One region of the Shewanella sp. BJSY2023SW001 genome, then DNA from elsewhere that is predicted to be linked to it. Evidence: predicted binding sites of a transcription regulator. Region 1 holds the regulator's gene; each other region holds the start of a gene.
What was found. Region 1 encodes LexA, which represses DNA repair genes until DNA is damaged. Its sites were predicted from a motif close to TACTGTATNNNNATACAGTA; they were not measured.
Positions count from the first base shown of each region.

Region 2: ACMHXH_RS08460 (DNA topoisomerase III) is a predicted target of LexA. The motif match lies at 7,169-7,188, and genes of this name have one in related genera.
Region 3: dinB (DNA polymerase IV) is a predicted target of LexA. The motif match lies at 5,536-5,555, and genes of this name have one in related genera.

Region 1 is NZ_JBKORF010000076.1:18,939-29,438, reverse strand. Features, by position in the region: gene ACMHXH_RS17025 (cytochrome c oxidase assembly protein) at 1-363, opposite strand, end outside; gene ctaD (cytochrome c oxidase subunit I) at 365-1,975, opposite strand; partial or broken gene coxB (cytochrome c oxidase subunit II) at 1,994-3,115, opposite strand; gene ACMHXH_RS17010 (cell division inhibitor SulA) at 3,586-4,077, opposite strand; gene lexA (transcriptional repressor LexA) at 4,074-4,694, opposite strand; gene plsB (glycerol-3-phosphate 1-O-acyltransferase PlsB) at 4,957-7,383, shown strand; gene mtr (tryptophan permease) at 7,383-8,630, shown strand; tRNA gene ACMHXH_RS16990 (tRNA-Gly) at 8,729-8,802, shown strand; gene ACMHXH_RS16985 (VOC family protein) at 9,391-10,188, shown strand; gene ACMHXH_RS16980 (ribonuclease T2 family protein) at 10,195-10,500, opposite strand, start outside.
Region 2 is NZ_JBKORF010000036.1:56,108-66,607, reverse strand. Features, by position in the region: gene ACMHXH_RS08490 (ABC-F family ATPase) at 1-660, shown strand, start outside; gene ACMHXH_RS08485 (acyltransferase family protein) at 1,027-2,976, shown strand; gene ACMHXH_RS08480 (SulP family inorganic anion transporter) at 3,124-4,848, opposite strand; gene ACMHXH_RS08475 (TIGR01244 family sulfur transferase) at 4,882-5,292, opposite strand; gene ACMHXH_RS08470 (MBL fold metallo-hydrolase) at 5,308-6,171, opposite strand; gene ACMHXH_RS08465 (peroxiredoxin) at 6,289-6,903, opposite strand; gene ACMHXH_RS08460 (DNA topoisomerase III) at 7,222-9,258, shown strand; gene ACMHXH_RS08455 (DUF4250 domain-containing protein) at 9,269-9,460, opposite strand; gene ACMHXH_RS08450 (porin) at 9,973-10,500, shown strand, end outside.
Region 3 is NZ_JBKORF010000022.1:18,236-28,735, forward strand. Features, by position in the region: gene ACMHXH_RS05085 (FAD:protein FMN transferase) at 1-751, shown strand, start outside; gene nqrM ((Na+)-NQR maturation NqrM) at 768-992, shown strand; gene ACMHXH_RS05095 (GGDEF domain-containing protein) at 1,097-2,083, shown strand; gene bfr (bacterioferritin) at 2,246-2,719, shown strand; gene bfr (bacterioferritin) at 2,730-3,197, shown strand; gene ACMHXH_RS05110 (methyl-accepting chemotaxis protein) at 3,445-5,451, shown strand; gene dinB (DNA polymerase IV) at 5,606-6,682, shown strand; gene ACMHXH_RS05120 (DMT family transporter) at 6,933-7,835, opposite strand; gene dnaK (molecular chaperone DnaK) at 8,139-10,052, shown strand; gene dnaJ (molecular chaperone DnaJ) at 10,143-10,500, shown strand, end outside.

The DNA.
Region 1 (10,500 bases):
GCCTTGTCCCGGTGAAACGGAAGGGATCGCCTGACCTATCTTGTATTGGTGTGACAGGTTGCGGGCCAGAAAGCGGGTATGGGTCAACTGGCCGGGATGCACCTTGATACGGGTCACTTCCGGCTTGAACTCCCACGGCATTCCCTTGGCCACCTGAGAGATAAACTCCACAGTGACCAAGCGGCTGTTATCCACTTGGGCACTATAAGTGGCGGCGCTGGTGTTGGTCTTGCCATTGATCCCCAACTGCTGACAAAGCACGTCATAGAGCGGCACCAGGGCAAAGCCGAAGCCGAACATGGCTACGGCGCCAAGTAGCAGCAGGCGTACCAGTTTACGGTTGTCGGGGCGGGAGTCTGCCATATCACTTAATCTCCGGCGGAGTGCTGAAGGTGTGATAAGGCGCCGGACTTGGGAGTGTCCACTCAAGTCCTTGGGCACCTTCCCAAGGTTTGGCCGGAGCCTGGGCGCCGCCGCGAATACACTTGATCACCAGTACCAGAAATATCAGCTGTGACAGGCCAAAGGCAAAACCGCCTATGGAGACAATCTGATTGACATCGGCAAACTGCACCGAGTAGTCGGGGATGCGTCTGGGCATACCGGCCAGTCCGAGGAAATGCATCGGGAAGAACAACACATTGACCGAAATGACCGAGCACCAGAAATGCCACTTGGCCAAGGTCTCGCTGTACATATGCCCGGTCCACTTGGGTAGCCAGTAATAGGCGGCGGCCATGATGGAGAAGATGGCACCGGTGACCAGCACATAATGAAAATGGGCAACCACAAAGTAAGTGTCATGGTATTGGAAGTCGGCTGGGGTGATTGCCAACATCAGGCCGGAGAAGCCGCCTATGGTGAAGAGAATAATAAAGGCACAGGCGAACATCATAGGGGCTTCAAAGCTGATGGATCCCCGCCACATGGTGGCAACCCAGTTGAATACCTTGACCCCGGTTGGCACGGCAATCAGCATGGTGCAGTACATAAAGAAGAGTTCGGCAAAGACAGGCATACCTGTGGTGAACATGTGGTGTGCCCACACCAGGAAGGAGAGGATCGCGATGCTGGCAGTGGCGTAGACCATTGAGGCGTAGCCAAACAAAGGTTTGCGACTGAATGCCGGAATGATGGCCGAGATGATGCCGAATGACGGCAAGATCATTATGTACACCTCGGGGTGGCCGAAGAACCAGAAAATATGCTGGAACATCACAGGATCTCCGCCGCCGGCGGCATCGAAGAAGCTGGTGCCGAAGAATTTGTCTGTGAGTACCATGGTCACAGCCCCGGCCAATACCGGCATAACGGCTATCAGAAGGAAGGCGGTGATAAGCCAGGTCCAGACGAACAGGGGCAGCTTCATCCAGTTCATGCCAGGTGCGCGCAGATTCACTATGGTGACTATCACGTTGATCGCCCCCATGATTGAGCTTATCCCCATGATATGTATTGAAAAAACAAACAAGGCTGTGCTGTCTGCGCTATAAGTTGTCGACAATGGCGCATAGAAGGTCCAGCCAAAATTGGGGCCGCCGCCTTCCATAAACAATGAGCTAAGCAGGATTAAGAAGGCGAAGGGTAAAATCCAAAAGCTCCAGTTGTTCATCCTCGGCAGCGCCATATCCGGCGCACCTATCATCATGGGGATCAACCAGTTGGCCAGGCCGGTAAAGGCCGGCATCACGGCACCAAAAACCATGATAAGACCGTGTACTGTGGTCATTTGGTTAAAGAAATTGGGCTCGACCAGTTGCAAACCGGGCTGGAATAATTCAGCACGGATCACCATGGCCATGGCGCCCCCGATTAGGAACATGATGAAGCTGAACCAGAGATAGAGTGTGCCTATATCTTTATGGTTGGTGGTCAGCAACCAGCGCATGATCCCCTTGGGGGCGTGATGATGCTGGTGTTCCTGTTCAGTGACTTCCTGAACACCGGCTTTCGCATCTTGACTGAATGAGTTCATCTTCTTCCCCTACTGCCCGTGGTTATTGACGTCGGCGGCTTGCACTGTGTCGCCTGTGTTATTGCCCCAGGCATTGCGCTCATAGGTCACCACAGCGGCCAGTTCCTTGGCGGTAATCTGTTTGCCGAAGGCTTGCATGGCGGTGCCTGTCTTGCCATGGATCACTATGTCCAGATGGGCTGCTATTGGACCTATGGCAATAGCACTGCCCTTGAGCGCCGGGAACACCCCTTGAAGTCCGGCGCCGTTTGGCTGATGACAGGCGGCGCAGCGCGCCATATAGATCTGTTCGCCAAGCGCCATGGCTTCATCATGGCTCATGGTCTCACTGAGGGCCGCCTGAGCTTCTTCGGCGGCCGTAGCCGCGGCTTGTTTCTGCTTTGCCATCCAGGCGTCGAACTCATCTTCTGCCAGTACCTGCACCACAATCGGCATAAAGCCGTGGTCTTTACCGCAAAGCTCGGCACATTGGCCGCGGTAGATCCCCGGCTTGTCCACCCGGGTCCAGGCTTCGTTGATAAAACCGGGATTGGCGTCTTTTTTGACGGCAAAGGCGGGCACCCACCAGGAGTGGATCACATCATCTGAGGTCATCAGGAATCGGACTTTACGATTGATGGGCAATACCAACGGCTTGTCGACTTCAAGCAGGTAGTGCTCGCCCTTGGCTTCCTGGCCTTCTATCTGGGACCTCGGCGTTGCCAATATGCTGAAGAAGTCGATGTCTTCGCCGAAATAGCTGTAGTGCCATTTCCATTGCGAGCCGGTGATCTTGACCGTCAGGTCGGCATCACTGGGATCCTCCATGGCAATCAGCGTCTTGGTTGCGGGGATTGCCATCAGGATAAGGATTAAGAAGGGGATAAGCGTCCAGGCAATTTCTACCTTGGTACTTTCATGGAATTGGGACGCGACTGCCCCTTTGGATTTTCTATGGTTGATCATGGCGTAGATCATCACGCCGAATACGACCAAACCTATGGCGCAGCAGATATAAAGAATGATCATGTGCAGGTGATACACCTTGCCACTGATCTCAGTTACCCCTTGAGTCATATTCAAGGGCATATCTGCCTGAGCACCTGGAGACAACAAGCTGACGCACAACAAGGTCAGCAAAACACACAGCCATTGCTTCACAAGACATCTCCTCTGTCAATTGCATTCGCAACTACAAAGAAGAGTCACACAGTAAGTCTTTGCTCTATGCAAACTCTTCAGTTCCCAAAAAAGCAACGATGACTTCAAAGTGCGGCGGCGGTTTCACTTAGATCTAGGTATACAGGTGGTAACCACTGTTGCACTTACCGCTGAATATACTCAGCATTTCCGGCGACGGCCTTACTCGCTATAAAGCGAAATGGGACGTTCAACCTACGACGAATTGCATGGAGATAACACAATCGTTGTTCTTACATTACTTGTAGATTAAATTTTGATCAAGATCACGATATTTTCTAACTGTATGAAAGAAAAGCGTCTGTTAATCTAGAGGTGAATTCTGCGTGAGGGGCTGACCAGCGCGGCTTTGCGTCGATTTACAAGGAAAGGTATTGCACCCAAAAGGCACAGAATAAAGGCCATCCCAGGAATGGCCTTTATTCATACAATTAATGGATGGAGCGGGTAAGTTCGTTGAGGCGGTTATCCATCTCTTTCGCCTGCCGTCCTGTTTCCAGCACTATTCCCATGGCTCTGGCGTTACGGGCAACCAGCTGCAATCGACGGTTATCACGGGCATCCAGGCTGTTTATCCAACTGATCACTGCACTGGAGGTGCCGTTGGTCAAGGCTCTTTCCGTTGCCCACAGGGCTTCGATTTCATCCTTGGTGCGCACCAAGAGAACTCTATCCATTCTGACACCGGCCCTTGCTAAGGTTTCCTTGTAACCTATGTTGGCAGGGGCGTTAATCAAGACTATCCAGCGTCCCTGTTGACTCAATTGCGCCAATTGAGGGCAGAGGCGTAATAATTCCTGACGTCCCTGGCTATGGCTGGCCAAGCTGGAGATGCCGGTATGTTGCCAAGGCTGATTGCCGGCAATACTGGTGTCTGTCCACAGGCCCGGGTGTCTTGGGGCGTTGCCCGTCATTATGCTCATAGCCAGTCTCCATTGCGTATTATGCCTACCGCCAGTCCTTCAATGGTCAATGGCTGGAAAGTCAGGTCGACTTTGATTGGGGAGTAAGCCTCGTTCTCGGCATGTAGATAAACCACATTACCTTTCTTTTCAAAACGCTTCACTGTTACATCGTCTTCAACCCTGGCCACCACGACTTGACCGTTACGGGCTTCTTGTACCTTGTGAACCGCCAGGAGATCACCTTCGAGAATGCCTATGTTCTTCATGCTGTCGCCGCGTACCCGCAGTAGGAAGTCGGCGCAGGGATGGAACATGCCAGGGTCGACCTGGTAATACTGCTCAACATGCTCCTGTGCCAGTATGGGTTCCCCGGCAGCGACCTGGCCTATTAAGGGCAGACCTGCTTCTGACTCCGCTTGTTCATCATGTGACAAGCGAATACCACGAGAGGTGCCTGGCATGATCTCAATACAGCCTTTCTTTGCCAGTGCCTTGAGGTGTTCCTCTGCGGCATTGGCACTCTTGAAGCCTAACCGGGTAGCAATTTCAGCCCGGGTTGGCGGCATGCCGGTGTCGGCTATATTGCGTTTAATCAATTCCAGAATCTGTGCCTGGCGCGGTGTCAGTGGTCTCATGGTGATTCCTGTTTTTTCATACAGTACCTGTCAGTATATACAGTATTTTGATCAGCGCAAGTATTAACCAAAATTGAAACGTTTAGGGGAGGGTAAATGTTTTAACCTGTGGCAGATTTGGACAGTCAGGCTTACGAATTATGTGGAGTTCAAGGAATTTGCCAGAGGAGCTGCCGGGACCGGTTCGCACCTTCCCTAGCTAAGATTCAGGAAGTTCTGGTATTCTATTGGGCTATTGATTGTGGCTCAGACACTGAAAAACATGTCCAAACAAGATTCATTCTGGTTTAAATCACTTCGCTGGCTCCAAAGCAAGCTGGTGCATACCACTGTGGTGCCTCAGGATCCTTTCGCCGATTTGAACCTGGATCTCGCCAAGCCGATGGCCTACGTGATGAAGACGGAGTCTGTCAGTGATATCGCGGCGTTGGCGGAAGTCACCCGTAAGTTTGGTTTGCCTTGCCCTTATGAGACGCTCAAGGTTGATGATATTACCGTTCCCAGAGTCGTCTGCCTGGAAGGTGCAAAGCCCCTGTTCGGCAAGCGCAAGGGCAATAAACCTTTTCTCAGCTGTTTCACCTCTTTGCTTCATTTGCATCAGACCAATCCACAACTGGATATTCAATTGGTGCCGGTGAGTCTCTATTGGGGCCGAACTCCGGGTAAGGAAGATGACAGCATGCGCGCCGCCGTATTTGAGCGGGAAAACCCCACTTGGTTGCGCAAGTTTCTAATGATCTTGTTCCTGGGGCGAGACAACTTTGTGCAGTTTTCCAATGCGGTCTCGCTGCGGCTGATGGCCGATGAACATGGAACCGATAAAGCTATTGCCCATAAGTTGGCGCGAGTGGCCAGGGTACATTTCCGCCGTCAGCGTAAGGTGATGACCGGGCCATTACTGCCCAACCGTCAAGCGCTGTTTAATGAACTGTTGCGTTCAGAAACCCTTAAAAAGGCTATAAAAGAGGAAGCCGCAGCCAAGAAGATCCCCGAGGCCAGGGCCAGGGAAATGGCGGAGGAATATCTCGATGAGATTGCTGCCCACTATTCAGACAGCCTGGTGCGTATTGCCCAGCGGATCCTCACCTGGTTATGGAACAAGCTCTACAAGGGGATCAACATCAAGGGCGCCGAGCAGATACGCCAGCTGCATCATGATGGACATGAGATAGTTTATGTACCTTGCCATCGCAGTCATATGGATTATTTGCTGCTCTCCTATATTCTCTATTTTCAGGGTATGGTTCCGCCTCATATCGCCGCCGGTATCAACCTGAACTTCTGGCCTGCCGGGCCTATATTCCGCCGTGGTGGTGCCTTCTTTATCCGCCGCAGTTTCAACGGTAATAAACTCTATACTGCAGTGTTCCGTGAGTATCTGGATCAGCTGTTTGCCAAAGGCTATTCGGTTGAGTACTTCACCGAAGGTGGCCGCTCCCGTACCGGGCGGTTGTTGTCGCCCAAGACTGGGATGCTGGCGATGACGGTCAACTCTGTGTTGCGGGGTATTGAGCGACCAGTGACTTTGGTGCCTGTGTACCTGGGCTATGACCACGTTATGGAAGTGGCCACTTATCACAAAGAACTCAGCGGCAAGAAGAAGCAAAAAGAATCTGTCTGGCAAGTGGTTGGCGCCTTGCGTAAGTTGGGTAATTTTGGTCAGGGTTATGTAAACTTTGGTGAGCCCGTGACGCTGCAGAATTTCCTCAGTGAGGCGGCACCTAACTGGCGCGAAGAGGTGGCAGCCGATCCCGAGCAGAAACCCAGCTGGTTGACTCCGGCTGTCAATACTCTGGCCAATCGGGTCATGACTCATATCAACGATGCTGCTGCTGCCAGCGCAGTGACCCTCACCAGCTTGGTACTATTGTCCTCAGAGCAGAATGCGCTGGAACGAAACCAGTTGGAACGTCAGTTGGACTTGTATTTGGATCTGCTCAAGGAAGTGCCTTACACCCAGTACATCTCGGTGGCCGAAGGTGACGGTAAGCAATTGCTGCAACAAGGTCTGGAGCTGAATAAGTTTACGGTTCAGGAAGATGAACTGGGCGATATCATCTCAATCGACGAGTCGATTGCGGTAACCATGACTTACTATCGCAACAACATCATTCACCTATTTATGGTGCCTTCTTTGCTGGCCAGCTGCCTGGTGCGTCAAGAGCAGTGCTGCCGATCTCGGATGCAAGCGGTGCTTGAGGATTTCTACCCTTTGCTGCAGGCCGAGCTGTTTATGGGTAAGGCCGATGTCAGAGCCTATGCCGATCAACTGCTGGATCGTTTCATTGCCAAAGGTTTGGTGGCCGAAGAAGTCAATGGCTTCCGAGTGCTGGAAGCCGGGATCAATCCGCTGGCGTTGCTGGCCGAAACCATGAGCGAAACCCTTCAACGTTACGCCATCATCTTTAACTTGCTGGCCGCGCACCCGGGTATTGAGCGTGGCGATTTGGAGCGCGAAAGCCACAAGTTGGCCAGTCGTCTTGGCGCGCTGCATGGGATTACTGCCCCTGAATTTTACGACAAGAAACTCTACGGCATCTTGAGTATCAAGCTCAAAGAGCTTGGGTATCTCACCAAGGAAGATACCCGCCATGATATAGAGCGAACCCGGGATTATGCCAACCAGCTACTGCGTCCTCAGGTCAAGCAAACCATAGTTGACAGCGTCGCCGCCGAACAGGAGGCCTGATGGCCAATCATATGAATGCGGCGCCTGCCAAGGCGTCTTTGCTGGGCGGCGCCATGATCATCGCCGGGACCACAGTCGGTGCCGGCATGTTTTCGCTGCCGGTAGAAGGTGCCGGCATGTGGTTTGGCTACTCTGTGCTTATGCTGCTGGGGGTGTGGTTTTGCATGTTCATGTCCGGGCTACTGCTGCTGGAAACCAATCTCCATTTTGAGCCCGGCGCCAGCTTTGACACCCTCACCAAGGAAACTTTGGGGCAATTCTGGCGGGTGCTTAACGGCGCTTCGATAACCTTCGTGCTCTATATCCTTACTTACGCCTATATCAGTGGCGGCGGCTCCATAGTCAATCACAGCCTGGAAGGGATGGATATCAGCCTGCCGCAGAGCTTTGCCGCCCTGGTGTTTGCCCTGGTGCTGGCACTGGTGGTGCTGATAAGTACCAAGGCCGTGGATCGGATCACCACTATAATGCTGGGCGGGATGATTATCAGCTTCTTTCTGGCGATAGGCAATCTGCTGATCGGCATAGACACCAGCAAGTTGTTACTACCTGATGGCGAGAACTCTTATGGCTCATATCTGTGGGCGGCCATTCCTTTCGGGCTGGCGAGTTTTGGCTATCATGGCAATGTGCCGTCGCTGGTGAAATACTACGGCAAGCAACCGGGCACCATTATCAAGGCGATTTTTGTAGGTACCTTTATCGCCTTGGCTATCTACCTGTGTTGGTTGGTGGCGACCATGGGTAATATTTCCCGCGGCGAATTCGGCGCTATTATTGCTCAGGGCGGCAATATGGGCGTATTGGTTGGCGCCTTGTCCAAGGTGATGGATAACTCGCTGCTCAACACCATGCTCACTCTGTTTGCCAATCTGGCGGTAGCCTCTTCATTTCTTGGGGTAACCTTGGGCTTGTTTGACTATTTGGCAGATCTGTTTGGTTTTGACGACAGTCGCTGTGGCAGGGCCAAGACCGCCTTGGTGACTTTCCTGCCTCCGACTTTATTGGGTATGTTGTTTCCCGATGGCTTCCTGGTCGCTATCGGCTTTGCTGCCCTGGCGGCTACAGTTTGGGCCGTCATAGTGCCGGCCTTGATGGCTTGGCGCTCAAGACAACAATTTGCCGATAGCCAGGGCTTTCGTGTGCCGGGCGGTACACCTTTGATAGCCATAGTGGTGCTGTTTGGATTACTGACGGCTGCCTGCCATCTGTTGGCCATGGCTGGTATACTGCCTAAGTATTCCTGAAGCGAGAAGCAGCTCTCTTTTTCAAAGGAATGAAAGAGCGGCTTCTTGACAAGACTATAAAAGTCAGTAATTTATATCGTCCATGCCGAGTGTTTTGTGCGGGTGTAGTTCAATGGTAGAACGGCAGCTTCCCAAGCTGCATACGTGGGTTCGATTCCCATCACCCGCTCCAATTAGTTTCGTCATAGTTGATACTTGCTCCCAGTAGCTCATGAATCAATATTCGTTTTTTGCACTGGGCTTTATCCGCAACCTATGACTATTTAAGTTACATAGGTGCCGGTCTCGTTTTTCTATCCGTAAAAGCCAATAAACTGAAAGGCAATATATTTCTCAAAGGGGATCGGGTCATTTTGGCCTTCTGAGTCTAAATAGCGCCCCTTTAGGAAGGGTGCCAAACTCTCTTGGGATTTGTCTGATAGTTATCCTGCTCTCGATAAGCCAGTATTACTTACGCATAAAGGGATTGTGTCCATTGCCCTGCATCCTTTTTATGTATGAGATTTTGCATCTCATTGTTCCGTCGTAGTCTGTTGTTTGGCACATTGTGCAGCATAGGGAAGCGTGACAAGGAAAGTTTGTGCTAACCAACAGGCTACGGCCTTTTTTCTTCTTTATATCGTCAAACCCTTATATTCTCAATTCGATATTGCCATCGTATATTTTCTATACAGCCTGGTATAATTTCTATTAGTGTTTAACGTAAATGGAACCGGCTTCATCAGCCTCCACTGCGCAACACAGAATTGGAAACCGGATAATGAAGATTACAGCATACAGACATGGCGAGCCCTGTTGGGTAGAACTGGGGACGCAGGACTGGAACAGTGCCAAGCACTTTTATTGTCGTCTCTTTGGTTGGCAAGCTGAAGATATCCCCATGCCGGAAGGCGCCTATACCATGTTGAAGCAGGCGCATGAAGATATAGGTGCCATTTATCAATTGCCTACTGAATTACAGCAGCAGGGGGTTCCCAGTCACTGGGCGGTTTACTTTGCGGTGGAGGATATTAACCACTGTATTGAGGCCATCAGCTCCGCCGGCGGTCAGCTTCTGATGGGCCCCCATGAGGTTGGCTGTGCCGGTAAGATGGCGCTATTTACCGATCCCGAAGGGGCCCATTTTTCGGTTTGGCAGGGTATCGAACATCCCGGTGCCGGGCGTAAGTGGGAAGCCAACACTCTATGCTGGGTTGAGCTCGCCTGTCGGCAACCTGAAGCGGCCAAGATCTTTTATCCCAAGGTGTTCAACTGGCAGATGCGTCGCAGTGAGAATGCTGTCGATTTTGAATATACAGAATGGTTTCTCAATAGCGACAGCTGTGATGAAGGCATTGGCGGTATGCTGCAAATGACCGAGCAGTGGGGTGACGTGCCGCCCCACTGGATGATTTATTTCAGTGTTGATGACTGTGATGTGATGGCTTGTCGGGCGGCCGAATTGGGCGGCAAGGTTTGTGTGCCACCTACAGATATCCCCAATGTGGGGCGTTTTGCGGTGATCAACGACCCGCAAGGGGCTGTTTTCAGTATTATTCGGCTGACCATGGCGCTCTAATTTCTCTCAGTTGGCCGCATCGATGCGGATTTGGCTACCACAGTTGCCGGGAGCAATTCTGGGTGCCTGTTGCAGCAGAGTCTTTAGGTCGCTGTCATCTATCTTTTCGGGAAGACTGAGCTGAATTTCGGTCAACATCCCCCGGTGACATTTAAGGCTCAGCTTGTGTTCGCTCGAAGGGCCAAAGCTTTGCTGAAACGCTTGTCTTAAAGAATCGGTCGCTATCTTGGCGCCGATGTTTTGTTGCAGTAGGTTGAGCAGAGGCGTTGCCTGGTTAACCTCTGTGGTCAGTTTGAGTGCCAATGAAAAGTA
Region 2 (10,500 bases), on a different contig from region 1:
GAGAAGAAACTGTTCCGTAACGCTTTGATTGTTGAGAACATGAGCAATGGTTACGATGAGCTGCTGTTCAAGGATGTGAACTTTATCGCAGAAGTGGGCGAGCGTATTGCGATTCTGGGTGAAAACGGTGTGGGTAAGACCACCTTGCTGCGTACACTGATCCATGAGTTGCCACAAAAGAGCGGTACCATTCAGTGGTCTGAAAACCATCGTATCGGCTACTACGCCCAGGATCATGCCAGCGACTTTGAAAATGATATGAACCTGTTCGACTGGATGGGTCAGTGGCGTCTGGAAGGTGATGACGATCAGGCGGTGCGTTCAGTGCTGGGCCGTATGCTGTTCAGCGCCGACGACATCAAGAAATCTGTCAAGGTACTGTCCGGTGGTGAGCAGGGTCGTATGCTGTTTGGCAAGCTGATGCTGCAAAAGCCCAATATTCTGGTGATGGACGAACCAACCAACCACCTGGATATGGAATCGATAGAGTCGCTGAACAACGCTCTCGAGCTCTATGAAGGCACCTTGCTGTTTGTCAGCCATGACCGCGCCTTCGTGTCATCTCTGGCCAACCGTATCATAGAGATAAGCGCTGATGGCGTGAGCGACTTCAAGGGCACTTATGATGAGTTCCTGGCCAGCAAAGGCATTGAAGCCTAAGTCTTTTATGGCAGGCTTGGTGTAACACCCAGTGAAAAAATCACAATAAACAAGGCCGGTTCATTGAACCGGCCTTGTTGTTTTTTAAAGGCTTGGATCAGAGGCGCGCTGACTTATTCTTCTGAGGAGTCAAGCTTCTGACTGTGGCCATATTGCTGGTGCAGATCAAAAATCTGCGACCATTGCCTTCCTTAACTAGTAATACCGCAACAATATTGTGTGAACTATATAATCTATTCACTTGAGTTGTCTTTTTTTGCGTTGATTTCCAATAGTTCAATATGAGTCGCTGCCGTTAGCCAAGGTTTAGGTATACAATTGCCGGCTTTCTTGCCTCAAAGGGCGTGTTGTAGGAAATGCTTATATATGTCGGTTGTATTGCCTAAAAAGTTTCGTTATGACATTAACGGACTAAGAGCTTGGGCTGTTGTTGCAGTTATTTTATTTCATTTTAAGGTGCTAGGATTTGCTGGAGGGTTTGTAGGAGTCGATATTTTTTTTGTTATTTCGGGTCTGTTAATGACAAAAATAATAGTGACAGGCTTAGAAAGTAACAGTTTCTCCTATAGCCGTTTTATGTTTGCAAGAGCCAAACGAATTTTTCCCGTATTGGCCGTATTATGTGTAGCATTATTGGTTTTCGGTTGGTTTTGGTTGTCAACGATCGATTATCAAAAATTAGGTACTCATATTGTTGGTGCGGCTTTATTCATTTCTAATCATAAGCTTTACAGTGAGGCTGGTTATTTCGATGCGGCATCTTATGAAAAATGGTTGCTTCATTCTTGGTCGCTGTCAGTTGAGTGGCAGTTTTATTTATTGTTGCCACTGGTATTGATGTTGGCTTGGCGCTGGCGCGGTAAACAAGCTGTATTACTCTCTTTGTTAGCTATTGCGCTGGTTTCCTTTATGTTGTCTGTGTATGCCGTGGAGACTAACCCTAGTGCGGCATTCTATCTTTTACCTTTTAGGGCATGGGAGATGGTAACAGGTGGACTTATTTGGTGGGTGATGAGACATAAGCAACTGGGACAGATGGCCAGTAAAGTCATAGAGTTGCTCGGGTTTACGTTAATTCTAATGGCTATCTTCGGTTTTAATGAGGCAACGCCATGGCCTGGAGGATATGCTTTAGTGCCGGTGCTTGGGGCTGTATTGGTGTTAGCTGCCAACCGTCAAGAGTCTCCTTTGACTGCTAATCCACTTATCGCACGTGTGGGATTGATTTCTTATTCACTTTATTTATGGCACTGGCCTATTGTCGTGTTTCTTGCTTATGCGGGGGAGCAAAATAATCCTACTTGGATTGTTGCTGGTATCTTGCTTACGTTTGCATTCGGAGAACTATCGTATCGATTTATTGAAACTCGCTCTAGTTATTACCTAGGTCAACTTAGCTTTAAAAAGGCTACATGGGTATTATTTTGCGTTTTATTATTGGTTGAGTTATTAGCAGTAACCGCACGACATTTAGAGGTTGAAGGACGGTTACCTAAAAAAGTTGAAAAAGCAAGTCAAGGGTCATTTGATCGTAACCCTAGATTAAATGAATGTCTTCTTGGACCTGGACGAGATATTCCCGAATCTAGCTGTATACATGGCACAGGAAAAGTACAAGCTGTGGTTGTTGGCGATAGCCATGCCAATGCGGTGATATCGAGTGTGGTATTAGCTGCTGAAGACAAAGGAAGTGTTGTGGAGATGACCTATAATGGCTGCTCAACCCTAATTGGAGCCAAGAGTCATATACCTAAATCACAATGTGATCTGTTTAATCAACATGTGCTTGATACCTTATCTACCACCAGTGATATACCTGTAATTTTAATTTCTCGATTAACAGGTAGTGTTTTTGGTTATAACGAACGGCACAAATTCCAAAATAGACCAGTGATCTACTTTGGTGATAATCCTGAACAGACTAGTGACGAGGTATATAAAGACTTTGTGATGAAACAGATCGAAACTGTGTGTCAATTAAGTCAATATCGTCCGGTATACCTGGTTCGTCCGTTGCCTGAAATGGATGTTGATGTACCAACTACTGTTTATCGTAACTTAATGTTTAACAATGGGTTACAAGATGTTTTTATTACTGATCAAGATTATATGCAACGTCATACCCTGATTTGGCAAGCACAGGATAAAGCTGCGGCCGCTTGTGGTGCTAAAGTGCTTAATCCATTGCCTTACCTTTGCGTTAATGGGCGTTGTATGGGAAGTAAGGATGGACTTTCTCTGTATTATGATACTAACCATTTGAGTGAATATGGGAATAAGTTTTTAACACCCATGTTTAAACCTTTATTTCAATAGTAAGACTAATTTTCGCATTGTTCCTAGTATACATGGTAGTGCTCATATGAGCTTGGGGGATTACATCGGATAGATGTAATCCCCTTTTTGATATAATAATGGAACTGTTCGGCATTAGAGGTTTGCAGTATTTTTTAAGCTAATAAGTTAGTGAACTATCGAACTATCCAGATCAATTATCGCTTCATACTGACTAATATAAACTTTGCCTTTGAAGTGTTCAAAGAAGTCCGATTTTTTAATATTATCCATGACCGGGCCTTTAACTTCTGATAAGTGTAGTTGAATATCGGAATCTTTCAGGCGGTCGTGAATTAACGTCAAGCTTTCCAGCGCACTGGCATCGACTGTGTTTACCCCGGATAACATCAATACCAGATGTTGGGTCTTAGGATACTGTTGCAAATATTCCATTATCTGATCTTCCAGATAACGAGCATTGGCAAAATATAAGCTTTCGTCAATCCGCAGGCTGAGTACCGTTTTACTTTGGATTACATTAAAACGAAGAATATTGCGAAAATGTTGGCTTCCCTCGATTAAACCAACCACTGCAATATGTGGCCGACTGGTGCGCCATAGAAATAGCGCTAGAGATGTAGCCAATCCTGCTAATACGCCAATCTCAACATTAAATGCCAGTAAACCGATAATGGTGAGAAACATGGCGATGGCATCACTCTTGGCACTTTTCCAGGTATGGATAATGGCTTGCACATCAATCAGTGCCGATACAGCAACGATAATAGTTGCCGCTAACACCGCATGTGGCAAATAGGTAAACAGCGGGGTGAAGTAAAGTACGGTAATGCCGATTCCAATTGCGGTAAATGTCCCCGCCATTGGCGTTTCAGCGCCGGCATCATAATTAACGACTGAGCGCGACAGACCACCTGTAACTGGAAATCCCCCATTAATAGCTGATGCGATGTTGGCACCACTTAAGGCAATCAGCTCCTGATTCGGCTCAATTCTCTGGCGACGTTTCGCCGCTAATGTCTGCCCAACTGAAGCTGACTCGACGAAACCGATAACACTCAGCAGAATCGAGGCCGGAAGCAGGTCTCCGATTAGTGCGAGGTCGAGCGAAGGCAGTGAAAAGCTAGGCAAACCGCTTGGGATCTGGCCAACTACGCTGACGCCTTTTTTGTCCAGATCAAATAGGGCTACTAACACAATACTCAATATCATCACTATCACAGGAGCCAGTTTGATTGCATGACCTGCCAGTTCTGATGAAAGTCCTAGTTTGATTAAATTGGGTTTGAGGCTTTTGCGTGCATAGATAAGGGCAATCAAACTGAATGCCCCAATCATCAGGGTATAGAGATTAGTTTGGGGTAACGCAAGAATCAGATTCGCCACGCGCTGCAGCACATTTTCTCCATGCAGTGGCAAGCCAAAAATATGTTTAAGCTGGCCAATAGAGATAAGAATACCAGAAGCAGTCATAAAGCCAGAAAGCACCGGATGGCTTAAAAATGTGGTCAGAAATCCCAGTCTTAGTACCGACATCAGCAATAGCACGATACCGGAAAGAAATGCCAAGGTTGCAGCGGCGGTGATATAACCCTGGCTACCAGTTTCAAACAGTGGAGCAACGGCCTCTGCGGTCATTAACGAGATCACCGCTACCGGGCCCACGGCCAGTGTTTTACTGGTGCCAAGCATAGTATAAACAATCAGCGGCAGGATACTGGCGTACAGACCAACAACGGGGGGCAGACCAGCAACCATCGCGTATGCAAGGCTTTGTGGGATAAGCATCAAAGTCACGATAATAGCAGCTAAGCCATCTTTCGTGGCGTCATGACGCGAATAATCAGGCAACCAAGATGAAATCGGCAACCATTCCAACCAAGAATTTTTCATGCTTTGGCTATCCTAAGCAATGTGTGAATTCGGTTAATCGGGTTGCTTAACCCAACTAAGATCAAAACCCATTTTGGTAGCTTGGGCAATACGTCGATCAAATGAACCCAATTCGGTGCAGCTTATCGACCAGAGTGCGCTGCAACGTGTTCCCGTGCGACAGAAAGCCAAAATAGGTTTAGGGGCGTGCATAAAGAACTGACCAAACTGCTTTCCCTGATCCTGAGTAATATTTCCGGAAATAACCGGCAGGTGAAAATAGGTCATCCCCTGTTCTTTAGCCAGTCGTTCAATTTCTCTATTCAGTGGCTGATCATTTTCTTCCCCATCTGGACGGTTATTGATGATCGACTTAAATCCCATTGATGCCAGACGTGGTATGTCGCTGGGTAAAATTTGTGGTGAAACGGTAATTGATTCCGTTAAATAGATTGGTATTAGCATAATCGCAACTCAGTTTCAGACTTTATTCAATGGTATTTTCAGATAGCGCACACCATTATCTTCTTCCGGTGGTAACTCTCCGGCACGCATATTGACCTGAACCGAAGGCAAAATCAGGGTTGGCATATTCAGTGTGGCATCACGTCCTCTGCGCATCTCAACAAATTGCTGCTCAGAAATATTCTGTTTGACGTGAATATTGTATAGGCGTTCATCACCAATCGTAGTTTCAAACAGGTACTCTTCGCGATTTGGTGCTTTGTAGTCATGACACATAAAGACGCGTGTTTCATCAGGCAGAGCGAACAATTTCTGAATTGAGCGATAGAGGGTTGCTGCATCTCCTCCGGGGAAATCGCAACGGGCGGTGCCGTAATCGGGCATAAATAAAGTGTCGCCAACAAATACGCAGTTACCAATCACATAAGCCATACAGGCAGGAGTGTGGCCCGGAGTATGAATTGCGTGCGCTTCAATATTACCAAGAGTAAAAGTCTCTTGATCGGCAAACAAATGATCAAACTGACTGCCGTCCATCGCGAAATCACTACCGGCATTAAATAGCTTGCCGAACGTATCTTGTATCACAGTGATTTTTTCACCAATACCCAGTTCGCCACCAAGTTTCTGCTTGATATAGGGGGCCGCACTTAGATGATCAGCATGAACATGAGTTTCAAGGATCCACTCGACCTTTAAGCCACTTTTCGTTACAAACTCAATCAGTTTATCTGCTGTTTCGTAAGAAGTCCTGCCTGAAGCGGGGTCGTAGTCTAGTACCGAATCGATAACGGCACATTGCTGGCTGTTTGGATCTACGACTACATAGCTGTAGGTGAATGTTTTCGGATCGAAAAATTCGTAAACGCTGGGGGTCATATTTCCTCCTTGATTCCATAAAAGATGATTAACGTCACGTGGGCCGGATAGCATCCGTTTACATAGCAACTCGCATGGTTTGCGGATTACAGCTTTTTTACTGAAGCACCAGTCAACCTAGTTATAACCTTGAACTTTAAGTACTTCGGCTTCTTGAGTGGTTGCCGGTGGTGGAACAATCACTTCATTGCCTGGGATCCAGCTTTCTGGAGTTGCACATACGTTTGCATCGCTAGTTTGTAGTGTTTCAGCTAGACCTAAAATTTCTGCCACAGAACGGCCATTGCTCATTGGGTAGTAAAGCATTGCGCGGAGTACGGCTTCAGGGGCGATAACAAAAGTGGCACGAACCGCAGAAGTATTACTCGCACCTGGCTGAACCATGCCGTAAGCACCAGCGATTTTTATATTTAGGTCAGCAATAATCGGGAAGTTAATTTCAACACCCAAGTTATCTTTAATGCTACGAGCCCATGCGATGTGTGCATGAATACCTTCGATAGACAGCCCCATCGGTTCACAATTAAGAGCTGTAAAATCTGCACTTACCTGAGTAAACGCCATAAATTCAGTGGTACATACCGGGGTAAAGTCTGCCGGATCAGAGAAAAGAACCAACCATTTACCTTTGGAGTCTTCCAGGCTAAGCGTACCCTGGGTGGTTTTTGCGGTGAAAGGCGGAGCTGCTTCATTTAGACCTGGCATCGCAACTACAGTTGTCTGTTCAGTCATATAGCGTTTCTTACTTGCATCAGGATTTTGTCAATAAGATTTTTCTAATAGATATACTATAATAGCATTCGCTACTAAGTACAAATAGAAATTCTCAATTAGTCCGAGAGGGTATAGCGATTAGGGAAGCAGGAATTCAGATAATAAGCACCGGAACAAAAGTGCGTTAAACAGCGCGGCTTCAAACCAAGAACTACGGCTCCGGAGTTACCATAGGGAAGCATATGAAGGATAATTTGCAGCCTAAAGCTGACTTGGCTAAAATTACTGTAATTTTATCCAGTAATACTGTTCAGTGACAGTCAAAGGACGCAGTGGATGATCCTCTATATCGCCGAAAAGCCCAGCCTTGGGCGCGCCATCGCCGAGGTGCTCCCTAAACCCCATCGCAAACATGAGGGCTATATCGAGCTTGGCAATGGTGATTGTGTTTCCTGGTGTATAGGTCATCTGCTGGAGCAAGTTGAGCCGGATGCCTACGATCCCGCCTACAAGTCCTGGCAGTTGGAGCATCTGCCTATTGTCCCGTCCGATTGGCAGGTTAAACCCAAAGCCAGCAGTCGCGGGCAACTTAGTGTCTTGCGTAAATTGGTCAAGCAGGCCAGTGAGTTGGTCAATGCCGGCGATCCGGATCGGGAAGGACAGTTGTTGGTAGATGAAGTGATTGCTCACCTTGGGGTCAAGGGCGATAAGCTGGCGGCGGTCAAACGCTTGTTGATAAGCGACCTCAACCCGCAGGCGGTAAAACGCGCCCTGGGACAGATGCGCAGCAACCGCGAGTTTGTGCCATTGTCGACTTCGGCACTGGCACGCAGCCGAGCAGATTGGCTCTACGGCATGAATATGACCCGTGCCTATACCCTGCAGGGGCGCAAGGTGGGCTATCAGGGCGTGCTTTCGGTCGGTCGGGTGCAAACTCCTGTGCTTGGTTTGGTTGTCCGGCGCGATCAGGAAATCGCCGCCTTTGTGCCCAAACCTTTTTATGAAGTGCTGGCCCATCTTAGTACCCAAGAGGGCAGCTGTTTCAGCGCCCGCTGGCAGCCCAGTGAGGCCTGTCAACCTTGGATGGATGAGGAGGGGCGGGTGCTCTCCCGCGGTTTGGCGATGAATGTGGTCGGCAGGATCACCGGCCAACCCGGCCGGGTAGATGAGCTGGAGCGCAAGCAAAGACACCAGGCGCCGCCTTTGCTCTATAGTCTATCGGCGCTGCAGATTGATTGTGCCAAACGCTTCGGCATGAGCGCCAAAGAGGTGCTGGATACGGCGCAGTCTCTGTATGAACGGCATAAATTGATAACCTATCCGCGATCCGATAGCCGCCATTTGCCCAAGGCGCAGTTACAGCTGGCCCCGGTAGTCTTGAATGCTATTACCCAAGGGGTAGCAGAGCTGCTGCAAGGCTGTGAAGCGCCTAATCCCGCCCTTAAGTCCAAGGCCTGGAACGATGCCAAGGTAGACGCCCATCATGCAATAGTGCCTACGGAAAAGACGGCTAACCTCGGTGTGTTGTCACAGCGTGAGCGTCAGGTGTATTTGCAGATTGCCCGTCAGTATTTGGCGCAGTTTTACCCCAATTATGAATACCTTGAAACCCGCGTTGTGATCGACATTGCCGGAGGTTGCTTCGTGGCTAAGGCCAAACAGCCATTAAAACAGGGTTGGAAGCAATTGTTTGGCAAACAAAAAGCCGACGATGAAGCGGAAGATATTCAAACTGTTTTGCCTGAGCTGACTCAGGGGCAGATGCTGGATTGCCTCAAGGGTGAATTAGTGGAGAAGATGACCCAGGCGCCCAAGCATTTTACCGATGCCACACTGCTGGCGGCGATGACAGGCATAAGCCGCTATGTGAAAGACACTGAGATCCGCAAAATTCTCAAGGAAACCGATGGGCTGGGGACAGAAGCAACCCGAGCCGGGATCATTGAACTCTTGTTTAAACGTGGCTTTTTGAAACGTCAGGGCAAGAGTATTTTGGCTACCGAGGCCGGCAGCGGGCTTATTCAAAGCCTGCCCGAAGTGGCCACCACGCCGGATATGACGGCGCTGTGGGAAAGTAGCCTGGATGCGATTTGTCGCCGTGAACTTAAATATCAGGCTTTTATGCAGCCCTTGACGGCTAAATTGGGCGAGCTTATTGAGCAGGCCAAGGCACAACTGCCTACGGCCTTGAGCGGCGTGAAAAGTACAGGCTTCAAAGGACGTAAACGTCGCAGTGGCGCTTATGCCGCTAAGGCCGGTGCCTCCAAGGGCGCAAGCATCAAGAAGGGCACTGGCGTTAAGACCGGCACCGCCAAGCGCAGCTATCGCTCAGCGACCAAGAGCAAAACCAAAGCCCAGTCTGCAACTTCCTGAGGACTGGCGGTTATTTCAAGCGTCGGTATTGGTTGGACAGGGGATGGTACTCGTATCCCAGCGCCCTGAGCTTATGCTCGAGCAGGGTAGGTGACAGGTCAAGCTCGTAATAAAGTGCATCTTTGTCCGGGCAACTTAGCCTCAGTTTCTCATTGACTATGCCCAACAGTATTTCGGCGGGCAGATGTTGCAGGCTTTCCATATTCCCTCCAAGTGTCAGCTATTGACTGCCCCATAATGCAATAGAGTTGGCTTGGGTTGCAAATCTCACCTGAGTGTATTTAAAGTTTTAAAAAAATCAACATCTTAATAAAGTAATTTTATTTTCTGTTCCAGGCGGTTTTATCAATCTTTTTACCGGTTCCTGCTAGATCAAATATTCGCAAACACTTTAACTAAATTCAATATAATTGTTTAAAAATCAATCTGTTAATGTTTGTTATCAAGGTATTTGATTCTGCCCTTGTCGATACGCATGCATTCCTTTTGCTGCAGAAACAGTTCGCTTGTTACAACGATATTTAATTCTTCTCACGGCATTTAACGCTTTCCAATCACGATATTTCACGATTTGTCGATCCAGCGCAGGAAACCAGGGGCTGGAATTGGCTTTTTTACAGCTGGCACGCAAACTGCAGCCCTCGAGTAACACATATAAATATGTCTAATAAATCAGCGTATTAAACGCGTTTTACTTATAAAAGGGTAATGAATATGAACAAGAAGATCCTGGCACTTGTGATCCCGGCTATGCTGGCAAGTGGCGCTTCCCAGGCTGTGGAGCTGTATAAAGATCAGACCAACAGTGTAAACATGATCGGCTGGCTGGGTTTTGCTGCCTTCAATGATGGTCATGAAACCTCTGTTATCGATAATTTCTCTCGCGTAGGTTTCCGTTTTGATCGTCAGGAACGCAATGGCTGGCGCGCCTTTGCCCACACTGAGTGGGGCATCAACATGGTGACCAGTGATGACGGCCTGATCTACACCCAAGGCCAGGGCGGTGGTCAGATGCGCGCCGAGAAGAACAGTGACTTCTTGTTCAACCGCTTGGGTTATGTGGGTATGGCTCACGACAAGTGGGGTACTCTGACTTTCGGTAAGCAGTGGGGGGCATATTATGATGTGGCTTATACCACAGATATCCTGGATGCCTTCACTGGTTGGTCTGTTGGTGCCTACACCTTTGGTGACGGCGGCCTGACAGGTGCCGGTCGTGCCGATGCTGCCTTCCAGTATCGC
Region 3 (10,500 bases), on a different contig from region 1:
CCAAAGCCAGGCCGTTTCCGCCGATACCATTACCAATATTCGTGAAGGAATTAGACTATATCAGCTCACCGACGGCGCGCTCGATATTACCCTGGGACCCTTGGTCAACCTGTGGGGGTTTGGCCCGGATAAGCGGCCTTTGGAAGTGCCTTCTGCCGAGCAGATAGCCAACGCCAAGGCAAGAATGGGCATAGATGCCATTCAAATAGAAGGGGACCGGCTCAGCAAGACTCAGTCCAGCGTCTATGTGGACTTGTCATCCATAGCCAAAGGGTTTGGGGTCGATAAAGTGGCTCATTTGCTGGATAAGTATCAGCCCAAAGGTTATCTGGTGGAGATTGGCGGTGAGATCAGCGTCAAGGGAAGCAAAGGCGATGGCAAACCCTGGCGGGTGGCGATAGAGCAGCCGGCGGATAATGGCCTGGCCGTGCAACAGGTGATAGAGCCGGGCACCATGGCCATGGCGACCTCGGGTGATTATCGCAACTACTATGAGGAAGACGGACAGCGCTTTACTCATATTATTGACCCCCGCAGCGGCTTTCCGGTAGAGCACAGACTGGCCTCTGTCACTGTGTTGCACCCTCAGTGTATGACGGCCGATGGTTTCGCCACTGCCATGATGGTGATGGGCACAGAAGCCTCACTGGCCCTGGCCGAAAAGGAAAAGCTGGCCATCATGCTGATTGAAAAACAGGACGAAGGGTTTAAGGTATACTATAGCTCTGCGTTTAAAGCCTTCGTCGACTAGAGTAATTGGAGCCTTTATGAGTACTTTTATTGCAGCCTTTGTGATACTGCTGGCATTTTTCCTGCTGATGTCTGTGGGCTATTTAATCAAGCGCAAGGCGGTGCAGGGTAGCTGTGGTGGCCTCGGGGTCTTGGGCATAGAAAAAGCCTGTGATTGTGATGAGCCATGTGATAAACGCAAGGCCCGTGAAGCGGCAGAAGAAGCCCGGCGCGAGCGTTTAACCAAAGATAGAATTATTTGAAAAAGGGCCTCTTCGGAGGCCTTTTCTTCGTCCATCGTTCTCGTCAATTTCTCTTGTACTACACTCTGTGGCATGGACAAGCGCTCTGTAGAGGAGATATGCCGATGAACCGGGAACCGGAAGCTATTCTCGATTCTGTGGTACAACTGACCGAGCAGCGGCAGTTGGATTCGCTGGCCGAGAGCCTGGTGTCCACTGTATCGCAAATGCTCAGTATAGATGAGGTGTGTATCCTGGATGTGGATAAGCTGACCAAGCGTAAAGGGGGCCTGGATGGCCAGCGCAATGTCAGTAGCGCCAGCTTGGCGGTGTCGGTCAAACTCTGTATTGAACAACGAAGGGAGATCTGTTTTTCCAACGGTTTGCATCAGGAGTTGGCCGTTCCTATTATCATCAATGACAAACTCACCAAGGTGCTCTTGGTCAGCGCGCCTTTATTGACTGAGCAAGACAGGGTTCTACTCAGAGGTTTCGCCAAGGTCTATGAGAACTATTTTCACATAGTGGTGGAGAGTGAAACCGACAGCCTGACCAATTTATTAAACCGCAAGGCCTTTTTGCCACAGCTTTATAGCTCGGTGGAGATTGCCTGCGACCTCCTGCAGGAGCAAGCGCAGGCAAGTCAGGATGCCGACGAGGAGCTCAAGTTGTGGATCTGCATCTTCGATATAGATTACTTCAAGAAAATCAACGATACCTTCGGTCACCTCTATGGCGATGAAGTCTTGTTGCAGGTTTCGGCGCTGATGAAACAGGTGTTCAGTGCTCAGGATCTTATGTTCCGTTTCGGCGGTGATGAGTTTGTTATCTTGCCGGCGCCGCGCAGCCGCAGGGCACTTATCGAATTGTGTCAGGAGTTCACCCAGAATTTGGCTCAATTGCAGCAGGAGCGTTTAGGCGGGATCCGCATCTCTATGGGCATTGTGGGAATCGATCCCCGGGTTGATCCCGGCACCTTGCTCAATCAGGCTGACAATGCACTGTATTTTGTTAAAGGCAATGGCCGTAACCAAGTAGCGTTTTATGGGCAACTGCTGGCGGAAGGCAAGCTCGAAGGACCACAAATTGAGGATGATATTGAGCTTTTTTAATCACTTGAACACAAAGTTTTCTTGCTAATCATAGTCAAAATGATAATGGTTGCCTTTTGTAAGTTGGTGAAATTAAAGGTTAATTTGTAATGCCTCCTACTTTAGGCTAGGCTGGGAAAACTTGACTTGGATCAAGTTTAATCAAAGCTAAAGGACGAGATAATGAAAGGTCATCCCAAAGTGGTTTCCCAGCTCAACAAGGTGTTGACCTGTGAGCTGACAGCCATCAATCAGTACTTCCTTCATGCCCGCATGTTCAAGAACTGGGGCCTGGAAGGACTCAACCATAAAGCCTACAAGAAATCGATTCAGGATATGAAACACGCCGACAAGCTTATCGAGCGGGTGTTGTTTCTCGAAGGTCTGCCCAACTTGCAACAGCTGGACAAGCTGCGCATAGGTGAACACAGCGAAGAGATGCTGGCCTGTGACAAACAGATGCTGGAAGAACAACTGACAGTGCTGCGTGATGCCATTGCCTTGTGTGAGGCTGAGCGTGATTATGTCAGTCGCGATATCCTTGAGGATCTGCTGGAAGATGAAGAGGAACATCTGGATTGGCTGGAAGCTCAGTTTGAGCTGATAGGCCTGACCGGACTGGCTAACTATCTGCAATCACAGATTGAGACAGAATAAGGAGACAGATATGAAAGGCCATCAGCAAGTCATAGATGTGCTCAATAAGCTGCTGACCGGGGAGCTGTCGGCAATGGATCAGTATTTCGTACATGCCCATATGTATGAAGACTGGGGGCTGAATGAGCTCTATGAGCGGATCAAGCATGAGTCGGACGATGAAAGAGAGCATGCCGCCAAGTTGATTGCGCGGATCCTGTTTCTGGAAGGCACTCCGGATGTTGCCAGTCGCGACGCTCTCACCATAGGCAAGAATGTGCAGGAGATGCTCCACAACGACTTGCAATATGAATACAAGGTTGCTGCCAACCTGAGAGAAGCCATTACCTTGTGTGAGCAACTCAAGGACTATCAGAGCCGGGAGTTATTGGAGCTATTACTGGAAGAAACCGAAGACGACCACATGTATTGGCTGGAGAAACAGCTGGGCCTTATTGGCAAGGTTGGGCTACAGAATTACATCCAGTCCAAGATGTAACGGTATCAAAGCCACTACGACAAGAGCCGCTATTGCGGCTCTTTTGCTATCTGATGTTGCATTGAACCTGAATTAAATTGAATGCACTTAAGTTGGGCAATAAGGCACTGAATTACTTCGGTTTGGTGCAGTGGATTGTTTACATAGAAAATTATATTGTTTCTTGCCATTTTATAGTCAAATTTGTTAACAGATTCTGATACATTGCAGGTTTCCTTAAATAAAAATATAACAAATAGGACTCGCAATGGAGCAGATAAGACGTTCCCTCAGTTTGCAACTTGTATTAGCTATCGCCGGTGCCCTGGCGCTGTTGTTGTCTATCGTGGCGGCTGTGATGGTTAAGAGCAGTAGTGAAGATACCCGTGCCCGTATAGATCAGGATATATCGGCGCTGATCACCCTCAAGGCCAATGAAATCGGCAACTACTTCTACGCCAAGGGGCAGATTATTCACTCTGTCTTTGCTAACCCTGCCATCAATAACTGGTTTGCCAAATACCATAGCCGTGGCTTAGATCTCAGTCTTGATCCCGGCTATCAACAGCTGGTGGATTACTTTCACTTTTTCTCCGAGCAGGACAAGGAGATCAAGTCGGTGTTCTTCGGCTCGGCCAATACCTTCGAGTACTTTGATCTCAATGGCCGTTACGATGGCGATCCCGACTACTACACCAACAAACGTCCCTGGTGGCAGGAGGCGATAGACAAAAATGGTTTGTTTGTCGGCGACCCGGCTGTGGATGCTAACGACGGCTCAATCTCGGCCACAGTCAAGACAGTAGTCAAGGATGCCAATGGTCGCCTGATAGGCATAGGCGGTATGGATATTCTCATCGATACCATAGGTAAAAACCTGCTGGCGCCAATCAAATATCGGGGCGAAGGCCAGGCATTTTTGATGACGGAGCAGGGAAAACTGGTGTACTTCCCGGGTTTTAATCAAGCGTTCCCCGCCGGCTCTGATGCGGCCGTTATTGACAATCTCAGCGGTGACAATCAGGGCTTTAGTGAACTGAAACGTGAAATGCAAACCCGGGATGCCGGTATTGCCGAAGTCACTTATCAGGGAGAATTGCAGCGAGTGAGCTATATTGCCATTCGCGGTGATTATCCCAAAGTGCGCTGGTATTTGGGGTTTATGTTGCCTAATGAAGTGTTTCAGGCTCCTGTGAAGCAAAGCCTTTGGCAAACCAGCCTGGTCTCAGTGGGGATTATTTTACTGGTGGCGTTAACCGTTTTCCTGATGATGCTGCCTTTTCGGCGTAATCTCAATAGCCTGCTGCACACCATGGAAGATATCGCCGAGGGTGAGGGCGACTTGTCACGCCGCATTGAAATCAACCGCACCGATGAACTTGGGCGTCTTGGCGCAGCATTCAACCGTTTTGCCGCCAAGGTGCAGAGTCTGTTGCTGGAAACCCGTGAGCTCAGTGGTCGGGTGGATAATGGGGTTGCCGCCGCGGCTGAGGTGTGTGACAACGCACTGGCCTCTGTCAGCGCCCAGAAACAGGAAATTGCCTCAGTGGCCACTGCCGCTACCGAAATGGCCCACACAAGCCAGGAGATGGCGACCAGCGCCCAACGAGCCGCCGAGTTTGCCGAGACGGCACTGTTGCAGTCAAGAAACGGCGCAGATGTGGTGCAGCAGGCCAGTCAGGGAATGCACTCACTTTCCACACAGGTTAACCAAGCCGCCGGGGTTATTCGGGCGCTCAGAAGCAGCTCAGAGGAGATAGGCGAGGTGCTCAGTGTGATCCGCGCCATTGCCGAGCAAACCAATCTGCTGGCACTCAATGCTGCCATTGAAGCGGCCCGCGCCGGGGAGCAGGGAAGGGGCTTTGCGGTTGTTGCCGATGAGGTGCGCACCCTGGCATCCCGCACCCAGGACTCGACTACCAATATTCAGGGCATTATCCAGACTCTGCAGCAACAGGCACAGCAAGCCGAACAGGTGATGGAAGCCGGAGTCAGGGAGGCCAACCAGGGCCAAAGCCTGACACTGGAGGTTGAGCGAGCATTGACAGAAATCACCGCGGCAGTGGATGCCATCCAGTTGCAAACCATGGAGATCACCGCGGCGATAGGCCAGCAGGCTGTGGTGGCCGAAGAAGTGGCCTGCAACATTGAAAATGTTCGTGGCCGCTCCGATGAATCCCTGAGCGCCAGCGAAGAATTGTCACAAAAGATGCGGGCATTCCAACAGTTGGCCACGGCTCTGGGGCGTAACATAGGTCAGTTCCGCATCGATTAAGACGAGCTTCAAATCCATAAAGGAGAGCCCAGGATCTCCTTTTTTGCTCCCGATTGAAATATCTTTACGTTATCCCAGCTTGTTAACTGTGTTTATATACAGTACTCTGTTTATATCCGGCTCGACCGAGCCCTTTGAGATCCGGAAAGCAAGCTTGAGAAAGATCATACATATCGACATGGACTGCTATTTTGCCGCGGTGGAGATGCGTGATTTTCCAGAATATCGTGGCCGACCTTTGGCCGTAGGCGGCAGTAGTGACAGACGCGGGGTGATAAGCACTTGTAATTATGAGGCGCGTAAATTTGGCGTTCGTTCTGCCATGGCCTCGGCCTATGCGTTAAAGCTTTGCCCGGATCTGCTGCTGATCCCCGGGCGCATGTCTGTCTATAAGGAAGTCTCGGCAGAGATCCGGGCCATCTTCGCCCGCTATACCTCACTGATTGAACCTCTGTCGCTGGATGAAGCCTATCTGGATGTATCCGATAGCTCGTTATACCAAGGTTCGGCCACCCTAATTGCCGAGGCTATTCGCGCCGATATCCTGGCGGAAACAGGCCTTACGGCTTCTGCGGGTATCGCTCCGGTCAAGTTTCTCGCCAAGGTGGCCTCAGATCTCAATAAGCCCAACGGCCAGTATGTGGTCACGCCACAGGCGCTGCCTGAGTTTGTAAAAAAACTGCCGCTTATCAAGATCCCCGGAGTCGGTAAGGTCACCGCTCAGAAACTGGCCGAAATGGGGCTGCATACCTGTGCGGATGTACAGAAGGTGCCTTTGGCCATATTGCAACAGAGGTTTGGAAAGTTTGGAAGCTTACTTTATGAAAGGGCTCAGGGGATAGACGAGCGTGAACTGACCATCAACCGAGAGCGTAAATCGGTCGGGGTAGAGACCACGCTGGCAGAGGATATCCATACCCTGGCTCAGTGTCGTCAGGTGATGCCACAGTTGGTGCAGGAGTTGGCCCGCCGTTTGGAGCGCGGAGCCAAAGACAGGCAAATTCAAAAGCTGGTGGTCAAACTCAAGTTCAGTGACTTTAAACAGACCACTATAGAAACCCGCTCGAGAGAGTTATCTGTGCGTCTGCTGGATGACTTGCTGACCCAGGCATTGCAAAGAGCCAACGGCCGTGGCATCCGCCTGCTGGGTGTCGCTGTCGGCTTGGTTAGCCAGGATGACAGCCACTCATCGGCAGAGGAAACTCTACAGCAGTTGGATTTGGCTTTCTAAATTGACAGTTTGGATTAGTTTACAGAAATTCAATCGGCTATCGGTTCTTGGGGTAACGGATTGTGAGGCTAAAAAGCTCCTTCTACGGCATTACCTTTATGTGCCAGTTTACCCGACGCTTACTGTATGAGGCGGTTCCTGGGTATTGGGCCATCATCATAGGGCCATCATCAATTTCCAACATTAGACGAGTTGCACAGATAAGGCCGAGAATCTTCGTTGCCCTTAAATAATGGCTTAATATGGCGTATCACACTACCTTCATTTTCGGTGCCTTGGGTTTCAGCAGTTTCTGTATCAAGAGGGCTGACAGGATAAGTCCCATACCGACCAGAGTCGCCAGAGTGATGGCTTCTTTCAATATCAGCGCAATAAACACCATGGACATGAGTGGCGTCAGAAACACCAGATTGGTGATGCTGGCTGCCCGCTCTGTGGTTCTCAGTGCCATTAGCCAGAGCACAAAGGTGACGCCCATCTCAAATAGCCCCACATAGACACCGGCTCCCAGCGCTTGCCAATGCAAAGAGGGCAGACTTTCTGTTGTCAGCAGGGTGATGGTTATCAGCGGTAGACTCACCAAAAAACTCAGCAATAGGCTGACAATGGCATCGCCCTTGTCTTTGGTGTTGATGATCCAATATAGGCACCATAGCAGGGTACTGGAGAGTGCCAGCAGAATACCGAAGGGGTTTTCAAAGTCCATCGATAACAGATTACCGCCGGTGGCTATCACCAGTACTCCAAAGTAGCCTGTGATGGCCGCCAGCATGTCGCTGAGTTGCAGCTTTTGCTGCAACATGGGGGCGGCAAGCAGTGGCAACAGTACCGCCCAGGTGTAGTTCAGCGACAGCGCCTGCTGCGCCGGCAAGAGATCATAGGCTTTGAACAGTACCAGATAATATAGAAATGGATTCAGTATTCCGGTTTGCAGATAAAACCAGGGCCGGGCGCGAAACTGCTGCTTTAATAATGTGAGTTTCCCCTGCCAGGCAAGAATAAGCCCCAGACAGATGGATGAAGTGATAACGGCAATAAACACCAGTTGCAACGGCGAGAAAAAGCCGAGGGCGATTTTAAAGGCGGTCGCAACAGTGGACCAGAGGAATACGGCGGCCATTCCGTAGATCAGGGCCAGCTGGGATTTTTTCACTTTAGAGGTCTCTGTTTCTACTCTTGTTTTATGGCTGGTTCTGCCACGGTCGCAATCGACACTATTTTATTCAGTACTGCTAAACAAAAAAAGATCTCCGGCACCGACGATGCGTAAAAAGATTGTACAAAAAAATCTATTTTTTTCTTCCTGGCCCTTGTAAAGCAGTTTTACGCCCCTATATAGGGGGTAAGGCAAGATTGGGGGCCATCTACAACGGACTTGAAAACAGCGAGTTTACCCCCATATCTGAAATCAGATAAACATATTCAGTTCGAAAGAAAAGATTTTTCGGAGGACCTCATGGGTAAAATTATTGGTATCGACTTAGGCACAACAAACTCTTGTGTAGCTGTCCTCGATGGTGACAAGGCTCGCGTATTGGAGAATGCCGAAGGCGATCGCACAACACCTTCTATCATCGCCTTCACTGAAGACGAGACGCTGGTTGGCTCACCTGCAAAACGTCAGGCTGTGACCAACCCTGCCAACACTTTCTTTGCCATCAAGCGTTTGATTGGCCGTCGCTTCACTGATGATGAAGTTCAGCGCGACGTCAGCATCATGCCTTTCAAAATCATCAAGGCCGACAACGGCGATGCTTGGATTGAAAGCCATGGTAAGAAGATGGCACCTCCTCAGGTGTCTGCTGAAGTACTGAAAAAGATGAAGAAAACTGCTGAAGACTTCCTGGGTGAGCCAGTGACTGAAGCGGTAATCACAGTACCTGCTTACTTCAACGACTCTCAGCGTCAGGCCACCAAAGATGCCGGCCGTATCGCGGGTCTGGAAGTAAAGCGTATCATCAACGAGCCAACTGCTGCGGCACTGGCCTATGGTATCGACAAGAAGCAGGGCGACAACATTGTTGCTGTATATGACCTGGGTGGTGGTACTTTCGATATCTCCATCATCGAAATCGACAGCAACGACGGCGACCAGACTTTCGAAGTACTGGCAACCAACGGTGATACTCACCTGGGTGGTGAAGACTTCGACAACCGTCTGATCAACTACCTGGCTGACGAATTCAAGAAAGAGCAAGGTCTGGATCTGCGTAACGACCCTCTGGCTATGCAGCGTCTGAAAGAAGCTGCCGAGAAGGCCAAGATTGAGCTGTCCAGCACCACTCAGACCGAGGTGAACCTGCCTTACATCACTGCTGATGCGACAGGTCCCAAGCACTTGGTGGTTAAGATCACCCGTGCCAAACTGGAATCTCTGGTTGAAGACCTGATCCAACGCTCACTGGAGCCTCTGAAAGTGGCTCTGGCCGATGCCGACCTGTCAGTGTCTGACATCAACGAAGTGATCCTGGTGGGTGGACAAACCCGTATGCCTAAGGTTCAGGAAGCGGTAACCAACTTCTTCGGCAAGGAACCACGTAAAGACGTGAACCCTGATGAAGCGGTAGCCGTAGGTGCTGCGATTCAAGGTGGTGTACTGGCCGGTGACGTGAAAGACGTATTGCTGCTGGACGTAACGCCTCTGTCCCTGGGTATTGAAACCATGGGCAGCGTAATGACCAAGCTGATTGAGAAGAACACCACTATTCCTACCAAGGCGCAGCAGACCTTCTCTACAGCAGACGACAACCAGAGCGCAGTGACCATTCACGTGCTGCAGGGTGAGCGTAAGCAAGCCAGCGCCAACAAGTCACTGGGTCAGTTCAACCTGGAAGGTATTGAGCCTGCTCCACGCGGCATGCCACAGATTGAAGTGACTTTCGACATCGACGCCGACGGTATTCTGCACGTGTCTGCCAAAGACAAGAAGACAGGCAAAGAGCAGAACATCACCATCAAGGCCTCTTCCGGTCTGTCTGATGATGAAGTCGAGAAAATGGTTCGCGACGCCGAGGCTCATGCCGAGGAAGACAAGAAATTTGAAGAACTGGTCAGCGCCCGCAACCAGGCTGACGGTCTGGTACACGCTACCAAGAAACAGGTGGAAGAAGCCGGTGACGCTCTGGCAGCAGACGACAAGGCCAAGATTGAAACCGCTATGGCCGCTGTAGAAACTGCCACCAAGGGTAACGACAAAGAAGCTATCGAGAAGGCGACTCAAGAGCTGATAGAAGCTTCTGCCAAGCTGATGGAAATCGCTCAGGCCAAGGCACAACAAGGCCAAGGTCAAGGCGAAGCCCAGAGCAGCAATGCCCAGGCCGATGACGTTGTCGATGCCGAGTTCGAAGAGGTTAAAGACGACAAGAAGTAATTGGGTGGTAACACTCGATTAATTCCGGCGGGCGTTACGGGGCAACCCTAACGCCCGCTTGTGTGAATCCAGCTTGGAAAGCGTGAGATTATGTCAAAGCGAGATTATTACGAAGTATTGGGCGTCGGTCGCGACGCCAGCGAGCGGGAGATCAAGAAGGCCTATAAGCGCCTGGCGATGAAGTATCACCCTGACCGCAATCCGGGCGATAAGGCGGCCGAGGCCAGCTTTAAAGAAGTCAAAGAAGCCTACGAGATCCTGACCGACGAAGACAAAAAAGCTGCCTATGATCAGTTTGGTCATGCTGGGGTTGACCCTAACCGTGGCGGTGGTGGTTTTGGTGGCGGCGCTGATTTCGGTGATATCTTTGGTGACGTGTTCGGGGATATCTTCGGTGGTGGTCGTCGCGGCGGGCATCGTCAAGCTGCCCGTGGTTCAGATCTGCGTT